Regions from separate parts of the Bacillus sp. PK6-16 genome, predicted to be linked through region 1. Evidence: riboswitches for the same ligand, from Rfam matches in the RefSeq annotation. Region 1 holds a riboswitch; the other holds the start of a gene.

Region 1 (5,488 bases):
TTTATTTGTTTCGATACATAAGTATCTTCAATGTTTTTTTAGTTTACATTTGTGAAGACTAATTAAAAATTAGTATCCTCCGCCCCAGCAGCTGCATCCTACAATTATTAATAGAATGAATAACACAACTAGTAAAGCGAAACCTCCACCAAAACCACAAGAACCACCGTAACTCATATTTTCTCCTCCTTTTGGTTTGAAAACTAATAGGTAGTTGATCATTTTAACTGGTTCGTATTATACATTATGTATATATCCCTTTTTTGAGCATGTCTACATAAAAATTAGTAAAAGCACTCGTTTAAAGAGTACTTTAAAATGGATACCAAAAGTTTTGAAATACGTTTAATTTTAAATATACCGCAACAATAAATATGAAAATACCGGCAAATAAAGCAATGAAATCTTCACGTTTCGCCTTACTTGTATAAAACCATGTACGTTTATCCTTCTTTCCAAATCCTCTTAAATCCATTGCATTTGAAACCGTATCTATTCTTTCTAGAGAATGAATGATTAGTGGCCAGAAAATTAAAACACGGTTCTTCATACGAACCCATAAACTTGCTTCTCCTTTTTCAAAAGCCACTCCTCTCGCTTCTTGCGCGTGTTTAATAATTTTATACTCAGACTGGATGTCAGGAATATAACGTAGTGCAATATTTATTGCATATGTAATCTTATAATGAATACCAAGTTTACTTAAGCTACTTACAAATTCGCTTGGATCTGTCGTGTAAATAAAAAGAAGTGTAAATGGTAATAACGTAAAATACTTTAATGAAAGTGTAGCTGCATAAAATAATGTTTCATATGTAATCGTTGCATATCCAACATGTAAAAACGCGGTATATGATTCAGTTAATTCAGATCCATGAGTTGGTGTAATAAATAAAATCATGACAGAGTTTAATAAACTAAATGTAAATATGACACTAAAAACAATTAAAATTTTACGAAATGGAATTTTAGCAATGCTGAGTCCGATACACCCAATAATAAATAATATTAGTAACACCCGAAAATCAAAAAACAAAAAAGTAAGCGTCATACAAAAAATAAATAAAAACAATTTCACTAACCCATCCATACGATGAAAATATGTACTATGCACCTTCCTCCCTCCTATTACTGTCTAAATAAAGCTCCATAAATTTTTCTGGACATGCAATCCCACTAAATTTAACAAGCTTGGTTAAAGAACTCTCTCTTAAGTTGGCTCTTTGCAACGTTTCTTGATCGCCTAATACATCAAACACTGTATTATCCGCAATAATTTTCCCTTCATGTAGAACTACTGCACGGTCTGTATATTCTAGCGCGAGATTCATATCGTGAGTGATAAAAACAAATGAAATTCCCTTTTTAGCTAGGTTTTTAATAAACGACATAAATTGTTTATAATGATAATAATCTTGTCCCGCTGTCGGTTCATCTAATATGATAAGCTTAGGATTTGTTGTTAATACAGATGCGATTGTTAGTCTCTTTTTTTGCCCATAGCTTAGTGCTTGAATTGGCCAATTACGAAATGGATATAAACCACAAATTTTTAAAATCCCTTCTACTTTATTCTTAATTTCTTCCTTAGAAAAATTATGTAATGTTAATGTAAATGAAACTTCTTCAAAAACAGTAGACTGTGTAATCATATGATTTGGATTTTGCATCACGTAAGATATGATTTCCCCACGTTTACGAATAGACCAAGAACTAATATCTTCACCTTTTAACGAAATTTTCCCATTTTTCATTTTGTTTATACCTATAAGACTATGAGCTAATGTTGATTTCCCTGCTCCATTATGTCCTAACAGTGCCACAATTTCTCCTTCATATATTAAAAGGTTTACATTTTCTAATACTTTTTGTTTATTAGGATATGAAAATGATAAATTCTCCACTTTAAGTAATTCCTTGTTTTTAGCATTCCTTTCTAATATGACTTGTTTCTCCATCCACTCTTTTATAACGTTGCTTACCTTTTCTTTTTGAAGGTTTTCCATTGGATATATTACGTCATTATTACGATCAAAATGTAATCTCTTTAATGCTTCGATGTAAATAGGCTCTCTTAAGCCAATACGTGGTAATATATTTGACGCTAAGATTTCTTTTGGTGTTCCCATCGCAATGACTTTACCTTCATCAATTAATATAACTTTGTCTAAATCCAGTTTTAAAATTTCTTCTATCCTATGTTCGATAATAACAATCGTTTTATTATACTGCTCATGTATATCTTTCATAAGTTCTATCGTATGTATGGCGCTTAGTGGATCTAAGTTCGCTAATGGTTCATCGAACAATAATATATCCGCATTCGTTGTTAATAAACCAGCAAGAGAAACTGTTTGCTTTTGACCTCCTGATAATTCATGTGGACTTTGTTTATGAAACGTATGCATCTTCACCTTTCTTAATGAGTCCGAAACAATCTTTTTCATGTTATCTTGCTTTACACATTCATTTTCTAAATAAAAAGCTACATCTTCTTCTACTGTCAGACCAATAAATTGAGCATCTTGATCTTGTAAAATTGTTCCTACCTGTTTACTTTGTTCAAAAATACTTCCTTCCCTTGGGTCTTTACCGGCAATTAAAACGTTACCTGTGCTATTCCCTTCGTAAGAAAATGGGATTAGCCCATTTATACAATGAGCTAATGTCGACTTTCCTGAACCACTTCGTCCAGCAATTAATACTTTTTCCCCAGGGTATATATGAAAGGTAATATCACTTAAAGTAGGCTGCGCAGCATGCCCATATTGAAAGGTGAATTGTTCAAACGAAATAATTGGTTGCATGTTAACATCCCTACTTTTCAATTTTTAAATGTGTATGTTTCTTATTGGATTTCGCCAAACCAATTGTAAGTGGCAATCCAAGTATTAAGAAAACGATGACATCGGAAATTGTTGCTCCTAATACTTGGATAACAATTTTGTCAAATGGTTCTCCCATCACAATAATATCGAATGCCCCAGCAAATATAATAGCAATGACAATACCAACTAGCCCAGTAATTGCTAAATAAGAAATATCTCCCTTGTTAAACGACCCGTTTTTCACACTAAAACCAACTCTTTTTTGAATAAGCCCCATTGAAAAACCAATAATTCCTGAACTAATAACCCATCCCCACCAAATACCCCATCCAGCAATCGTATCTGTTACGGTATGACCGATAAGTCCAATTAACAGTCCTGCCACTGGACCAAATAATGCTCCAAAAACAGTTAATATAGCTAATGCTGGTTTAATAAATGTATTCGGTGCAATAGAAAATCCCCAAAGTCCTAATATCCCGTATAATGCTGCTCCAATACCGATTGCTACTACTAACTTTGTTGATAATTTATTCATGACAATTCCCCTCTCATATTAGTCAACTTTTATTACTCTATATTTAATTTAAAAATGAATTATGCATCGACACTCCCTTTCTATACAACAAAAAAATGACCTCTTACATAAGAGGTCATTTTCTTTCACTTTCAAGAATCCTCTTATCTTTCAAAAAACACATCGTGTCCTCTGCGGAATTAGCACCTTCCTATAAAATTGCATAGGGGTTGCTGAGGTTTCTTAGGGCCGTTCCCTCCACCTCTCTGGATAAGTATTAATTTGTAATTCGTATTATGGCACTAAAGAATGTAAATTTCAACACTTTTCTTACTATTTTTATTTTTTATTAAATAGCACATTTAAATCATTGTATTCTTATCGGAATTGTGAAATAATGAATTCAAAATCGTTTCGGGAGGAATGCATTATGAAAGTTATTGGTTTGATTGGAGGATTAAGTTGGGAATCTACATCATTATACTATAAACATATTAATACACTTACACTCTCTCAATACGATCAAAATGCGAAGCTAATTTTATATAGTATGGACTTTGGTGAAGTAACTACTTTATTACAAAACTATCAATATGAAGAAGTGAAAAATGAACTAGTTACAGTTGCAAAGAAAGTTGAAAAATCTGGGGCTGAATGTTTATTAATGTGTTCAAATACTGTACATCTATTTGCCGAGGAGGTAGAACAAGCAATATCTATCCCGCTTCTTCACATTGGTGATGTAAGTGCTAAAGAAATGGTAGAACAGAATATAAAACGTATCGGACTATTAGGAACAAAACAAACGATGGAGCAAGATTTCTATAAATCACGATTAGCGAAATATAACATTGAGACAATTATCCCAAATGACGAGGAAAGAACTTTTATCCACCATGTCATATTAGATGAATTAAGTAGAGGGATCATTTCAGAAACATCTAAAAAAAGGTTATTACAAATTACAAAATCATTAATTCAAAACGGCGCTGAAGGTATATTATTAGGCTGCACTGAAATACCTTTACTCATCTCCCAAAATGATCTTACTGTTCCCGTTTTTGATACTGCTTTTTTACATGCAAATACTGCTGTACAATTTGCTGGATAAGAATACACAAGCATAAAGGTGAGAACCTCTATGCTTGTATACAGTTACGACTATTTATCCCGCTATTTGCAGGCAGTAAAGCCCCACCAATTAAAGTTTTACTTTATTTAAAAGAGATTCAATAACTGCAATGGCTTCTTTTGAACCACCACATTCTAAAAAGCTATCATTAAGTTTTCTTATACCATGTTTATACTTTTCATTTGAAAGTACATCTGTTACGGCCTCTTTTAAAGTGTACACATTAACATGTTCTTTCAATAGTCTATGTGCTGCTTCCAGTTCAGTTAATCTTTGCGCTATCATAGGCTGATCTTTATCATGCGGTATTATTACAAATGGGACATTATAATGAATGGCATCGTGTACGCTATTCATACCGCCATGTGTAATAAAAACATCTGCTTCATTTAATATTTCTGATTGAGGTACGTATGGAGCAATTATAAAATTATCTGGCGTTTGCTTTATTTTTGAAATATCATTTCTATCACCAATTGCCATTACAACTATCCCATCAAAATCTGAAAAAGTATCAATACAAGTATTAAAGAATGGTTCGAGTCCTTCAAGCAGTGTTCCCATTGAAATGTAAATAACTTTCTTTTCTTTAAGTGATTCCAGTGGGAATTTTATATTTGTTTTACGCTTTGAAATACTCGGTCCAATAAAAATGTTATTTTCTCCGAACGATTCGCTATTAGGTTGGAAATAACGACTTGTGTATACGAGACAAACATCACCTTTATTATTCATAAATTGAAGATTATTCTTTGGTTTTACTCCAAATTTATGTTCCATCTGATTTAGTAATTTTTCAGAGATTTCCTCTGGTTGGAATGGCATATCTGCATTTGGATGAAAAGGTAATGTCTTCAAAAATTCTGGCGGAATTAAAAATATAGGTGAGGACACTACACCTGGAACTTGTAAATACTCCTTTACTAACTCTCCTGCGCCAAATATATCATACATTACGAAATCAAATTTTATACTTTTACATAATTGTTTCGTAATTTCTAATATATATAT
Region 2 (5,488 bases), 2.4 Mb from region 1:
AACAGCGCCGTTATTTAAGATTGTTTCTACGTAAGCTTTTTTATTCATTGCGCCGTTAATAGCAAGGCGTGCATGTTGATTTTTTAATGTTTCATTTTTCTGATTTAATCGTAAGAATTGAATGCCGACTTCAGCGCGTTCTTTGAAGTTTGGATCGCTCTTATATTTATCAACAAACTCTGCAGTTAAAGCAACACGATCAATTTGTCCTGAATCATATAAGTTCACTTCTGTAGACTTATCTTTAACGACATTGAAGTTGATTTCTTCTAATTTTACAGTTTTAGCATCCCAATAGTTAGGATTTTTCTTCAATTGGAAGCTTTGTTCATGTTTCCAGTTATCTAATGTGAAAGCACCGTTATAAATTAAATGATTTGTTTCTAAACCATATTTATCGCCTTGAGACTTTAAGTACTCTTCATTAATTGGTAAGAATGTTGAGAATGTAGTTAAGCTTAAGAAGTAGGGAACAGGACGGTCTAGTTGTACTTCTAACGTTTTATCATCAACAGCTTTGACCCCTAGTTGATCAATTGGCAATTGTTTTTGGTTTATTTGTTTCGCATTCTTTATATCGAAGAATAAGAATGCGTATTCAGCTGCTGTATCAGGATTTACGGCACGTTGCCAAGCGAAGGCAAAGTCCTTTGCTGTAACAGGAGTACCGTTTGACCATTTTGAATCACGGAGATGGAATGTATATTTTGTTTTATCGGGACTAATGTCAACCGACTCAGCGACACCAGGAACCGGTTTATTATCTTCTCCCATTGCATATAGCCCTTCAAAAACATTACGCATTACGTTCATGGATTCCCCATCCGTTGCTTTTGCAACATCCATTGTTGGAATTTCTGAAGCGAATGATAAGTTAATTGCCTGTTTATCAGGTGCTTTATCGTTTGCTTTCGCTCCGCTTGCATTATCTTTATTTCCCCCGCAAGCAGTTAGTAATAGACTTGCCCCTAAAACAGATGCAACAACAGGTACAACTTTTTTCTTCATTGTTCGTTCCTCCCTAAATGTGTTGTTCGTAACGTCATAATGTCCGTGTCTTGAAGTAGCTATAGAAGGAGATAAAACCTATTATAAATATTTGTTTATAGGTAATCAGGTGTTCTATATGTATATACATGTTGAACTATAATCTATCGTTATATGTTTCAACGTAGTAGACATTATATTTTGATGGTTAAATATTTTGTTTCTTTGATTATTTAGAATATTAACACTGAAAAGAACTATATGTCAATAATAAAAATAGATTGTTAATTTCTTAGAATAATATATTAAAAAAGCAGATTCTCATGTGTGAGAGAACCTATTTTTAATATATTTTGCTAAAAAAACAATTGGTGTGGGCTAATAATAAGTGGGGATGAAGAACCCCCCCACTTATTAAAGTTTCACTTTATTTTTCAATTTTTGCCCACTTGAAGTTTAATTGACCTGCAAAGTCTACTTGCACAATTCCTTTCACATAAGAACGTTCTAAATAAGATTCGCCTTTTTGGTAAAGAGGAGCGATAACAGAGTCTTTAAATAATATTTTCTCGGATGCTAGTAATGCTTCCCAGCGAGCTTTTTCATCACCAGCTAAAGTTGTTTTCACTTTTGCTATTGTTTCATCGAATTCCTTATTAGAGTAATGATCTAAGTTATAAGGGTTATTCGTTGTAAATAGCTCAAGGAATGTAATTGGATCCGCAAAGTCAGGGCTCCAGCCATCAATTCCGATTTCGTAGTCACCTTTTAATAAAAGCGAAACTTGTTGCTTACGCGGCTGAGGTTTTATATTTACTGTTAATCCATCTAGATTCTTTTCTAGTTGTCCTTTTAAGAATTCACCAGTTTTCTTATCAAGGTCAGCATCACTCGTTAATAATTCTAATGTTATCTTTTCAGAACCAAGCTCTTGTTTAGCTTTTTTCCATAACTCTTGTGCAGATTTTGTATCAACTTTTGTTAAATCGCCGTTTGCAGTACGGAAGTCTTTTCCTTCAGGTCCTTTTGCAAAGTTTTTTGGAACGAGACCAAATGTTGGTGTAGAGCCATCATTTAATAACGTATTTACAAAGGATTTTCTATCAATTGTTTGATCAATTGCTTGGCGTGCAGAAACGTTTTGAAGTACTTTGTTTTGTTGATTCATACGTAAAAATTGTACGCCTACGTTTGGACGTTCTTTAAAGTTAGCATCCTTTTTATATTTATCGACGAAGTCAGATGTTAGTTTTATACGATCTAATTGTTTTGACTCGAATAAATTTACTTCTGTTGATTTTTCTTTTACGACATTAAAATTGATTTCTTCTAGTTTGACAGTATCTTTATCCCAATAGGTAGGGTTCTTCTTAAATTTAAAGCTTTGTTCGTGCTTCCAATCGCTTAGTGTAAAAGCTCCATTGTACAAGATTGTATTATCTTCTAAAGCGTACTTATCACCTTGTACTTTAAAGAATTCCTCATTAATTGGTAGAAATGTTGGGAACGCTGTTAAGCTAATAAAATAAGGAACAGGACGCTCTAATTCTACCTCAAACGTATGGTCATCAACTGCTTTTACACCAAGTTGGTCGGCTGGAAGTTCTTTGTTGTTAATTTTTGTTGCGTTTTTAATATCAAAGAATAAAAATGCATATTCAGAGGCTGTTGCTGGATCTACGGCACGTTGCCAAGCGAACACAAAATCTTTAGCTGTAACAGGAGTGCCGTTTGACCATTTTGAATCTCGCAAATGGAATGTGTATTTCGTTTTATCGCCACTTACTTCATGAGATTTTGCAACACCAGGAACAGGTTTGTTACCTTCACCAAGATTATACAAACCTTCAAATACGTTTCTCATTACTTGACCAGAATCAGTATCTGTAGCACGAGCCGTATCCATTGTTCGTATTTCAGTAGGTGAAGATAAGTTTAAAACCTGTTTACTAGGTGCCTCGTCTTTTGCATTTGCTCCGCTTGCTTCGTTTTTATAACTACCGCAACCAGTTAATAAAATACTTACTCCTACAACTGATGCAATACCGGGTACAAACTTCTTTTTCATTTGATTTTCCTCCTAAATAATTAAGTTTGGATGATGATGAGGGAAATGAAAAATAAAAAATCCCTCTTTTCATATTGAGAAAGAGGGATTTTTACGTACAAGTTATGCACCCGTATATAAACGAAGTCCCTCATTCTATCTTTCAAGCATAAAGCTTGCAGGAAGTGGCACAGTATTCAAAATGAACCTGTTGCCGAGGTTTCAAAGGGCCAGTCCCTCCACCTCTCTTGATACAATGAGTAAACGAATAAATTTTATTAATTTTTGTGTTTCTTTGATAATTCAAAATCTTACACCTTGAATAATGAAGTGTCAACTAAATGAAATATAGTTTAAATTTTCAGTTTTCTACTAGAAGTTAAAGTTATCTGGATCTGGACCAACGCGACGATCTTCATTTAAAGCTTGAATTGCTTTCATATCATCAGCACTTAATTCAAAGTCGAAGATGTTTGCATTTTCAATAATGCGATGTTCTTTAATTGATTTGGGAATTGTTACAACTTCGTTTTGTAAATCCCAACGTAAAATAATTTGCGCAGTTGATTTATTATATTTTGTCGCAATTTCTTGTAACGTTGGATTATCTAGTAGTTGTCCTTGCATTAATGGTGACCAAGCTTCAAGCTGGATATTATGTTCTTTACAGAATGCATGTAACTCTTCTTGTGCTAAACGTGGGTGATATTCCACTTGGTTGACCATTGGCTTAATTTCAGCAATTTCAAATACGTCTTGTAAGTGGTGAATGTGGAAATTACTCACACCGATAGCGCGAACACGGCCATCTTTATAAAGTGTTTCTAATGCTTTCCATGATTCAGTATATTTCCCTTTTACAGGCCAATGTACTAAATATAAATCTAAATATTCTAGACCTAATTTCTCTAATGTAGTTTCAAATGCTTGAAGTGTTGTTTCATATCCTTGATCGCTATTCCATACTTTTGAGGTAATAAATAATTCTTCACGTGAAACACCGGATTCACGAATCGCTTGCCCAACGCCTTCTTCATTTTGATAGATTGCTGCAGTATCGATGCTGCGGTAGCCATTTTTAATTGCTGCTTTTACAGAATCAATTACTTCTGAACCATCTTCTACTTTAAAAACACCTAAACCAAACCAAGGCATTTTTACACCGTTATGTAATGTTGTATAGTCTTTTAAACTTGTTAAAATCATATTATTTCCCCCTAGCTTTTTTGTTTGTTGCTTCTACTGCTTTTTGAATTGCCTCTGAAAAATTATATTCGTATAAAGTTTTGAGACCCTCAGCTGTGGAACCACCTGGCGTTGTTACTTGTTCGCGAAGGTTAGCTGGATTTTGCGTTTGTTCAAGCATAGAAGCAGAGCCAGAAATCATTTGAATGACAAGATGTTTTGCGGTTTCTTCATCAACTCCATAACTTTTTGTTGCTTCAATTAAGCTTTCAGCAAAGTAATAAAGGAAGGCTGGTGCACTTCCAGTAACTGCAGTAAGCTGATGAACTTCTTCCTCAGTACAAAGTTGCGAAGTACCAATACCTTTTAAAAGTAGTTGCAGGGTTTCTTGATGTATCTCGTTTACTGATTGTCCCATTGTATATAAGGAGATAGACTTGCCAATTTCAGCAGCTGTATTAGGCATAATCCAAGCAACAGGCGTGCCTTTTGGGAGTCTAGCTTCTAAATAAGATGGTCCAATGCCAGCTGCTACCGTTACGACTAGTTGATTTGATATTAACGGAGATAGCTCAGCTAATAACTCTTCATGAGCAGAAGGTGGCATTGCTAAAACAACCGTATCAACAGATGTAACATGCTGTTTCCAATCTGTTGTAGTAGACACATTATATCGACGTTGTAACTGTTTTAGCTTTTCTATGTTGCTTCGGTTAGAGACGATAATTTCTTCGATGTACTCTTTGCTTGTTTTAAGTAATCCGGAAAATATAGCTTCTGCCATACGACCGGCACCAATAAATAAAATTCGATGTTTAGTTAGCATATCCTTTATTCCTTTCTAGTAGAGATATGTTATAAAAACGATATCATCTTTAAGAGAATTTTGTAAAAAGAAAAGACTTACCGTAGATGGAATGGATAATGAGAAGGAGGAAATTCATGCTAATATTAGCTATTATTAATCTCTTTATATGTGTAGCTGGTTTGCTAGAGTGGAAGAGCAATTATAAGGGGAAAGAACATACAAATAATTATATCTAGAAAATAATTAGAATTAAAAAACCCCTGAAGTACATATGCTTCAGGGGTTTACTAATAGAATATAAGATTATGCTTTTGTCATACCAAGTAATACAGCGCCGCCAATAATTAAAACACTACCGAGTGCAATAAAGATCAATTGACGTTTTGTTTTCTTTTCACCTAAGAATACAATCGCACCGAATGTTGAGATAACGATTCCAGTTTGAGATAATGGGAAGCTTG

What was found. A riboswitch is a leader RNA that binds a small molecule or an ion and turns the genes downstream of it on or off. The one in region 1 is predicted to bind S-adenosylmethionine.
Region 2: it holds a riboswitch for S-adenosylmethionine, as region 1 does, so the genes downstream of both, M1D66_RS26175 (peptide ABC transporter substrate-binding protein) here and M1D66_RS14215 (ECF-type riboflavin transporter substrate-binding protein) in region 1, are expected to answer to the same signal.

The regions. Positions count from the first base shown of each region.
Region 1 is NZ_CP096511.1:2,750,730-2,756,217, forward strand. It holds gene M1D66_RS14200 (YjcZ family sporulation protein) at 70-177, opposite strand; gene M1D66_RS14205 (energy-coupling factor transporter transmembrane component T family protein) at 314-1,114, opposite strand; gene M1D66_RS14210 (ABC transporter ATP-binding protein) at 1,107-2,807, opposite strand; gene M1D66_RS14215 (ECF-type riboflavin transporter substrate-binding protein) at 2,818-3,366, opposite strand; SAM riboswitch class I at 3,507-3,622, opposite strand; gene M1D66_RS14220 (aspartate/glutamate racemase family protein) at 3,776-4,456, shown strand; gene M1D66_RS14225 (macrolide family glycosyltransferase) at 4,547-5,488, opposite strand, start outside.
Region 2 is NZ_CP096511.1:5,104,949-5,110,436, reverse strand. It holds gene M1D66_RS26180 (peptide ABC transporter substrate-binding protein) at 1-1,008, opposite strand, end outside; gene M1D66_RS26175 (peptide ABC transporter substrate-binding protein) at 1,415-3,055, opposite strand; SAM riboswitch class I at 3,188-3,292, opposite strand; gene M1D66_RS26170 (aldo/keto reductase) at 3,407-4,240, opposite strand; gene proC (pyrroline-5-carboxylate reductase) at 4,242-5,045, opposite strand; gene M1D66_RS26160 (GRP family sugar transporter) at 5,331-5,488, opposite strand, start outside.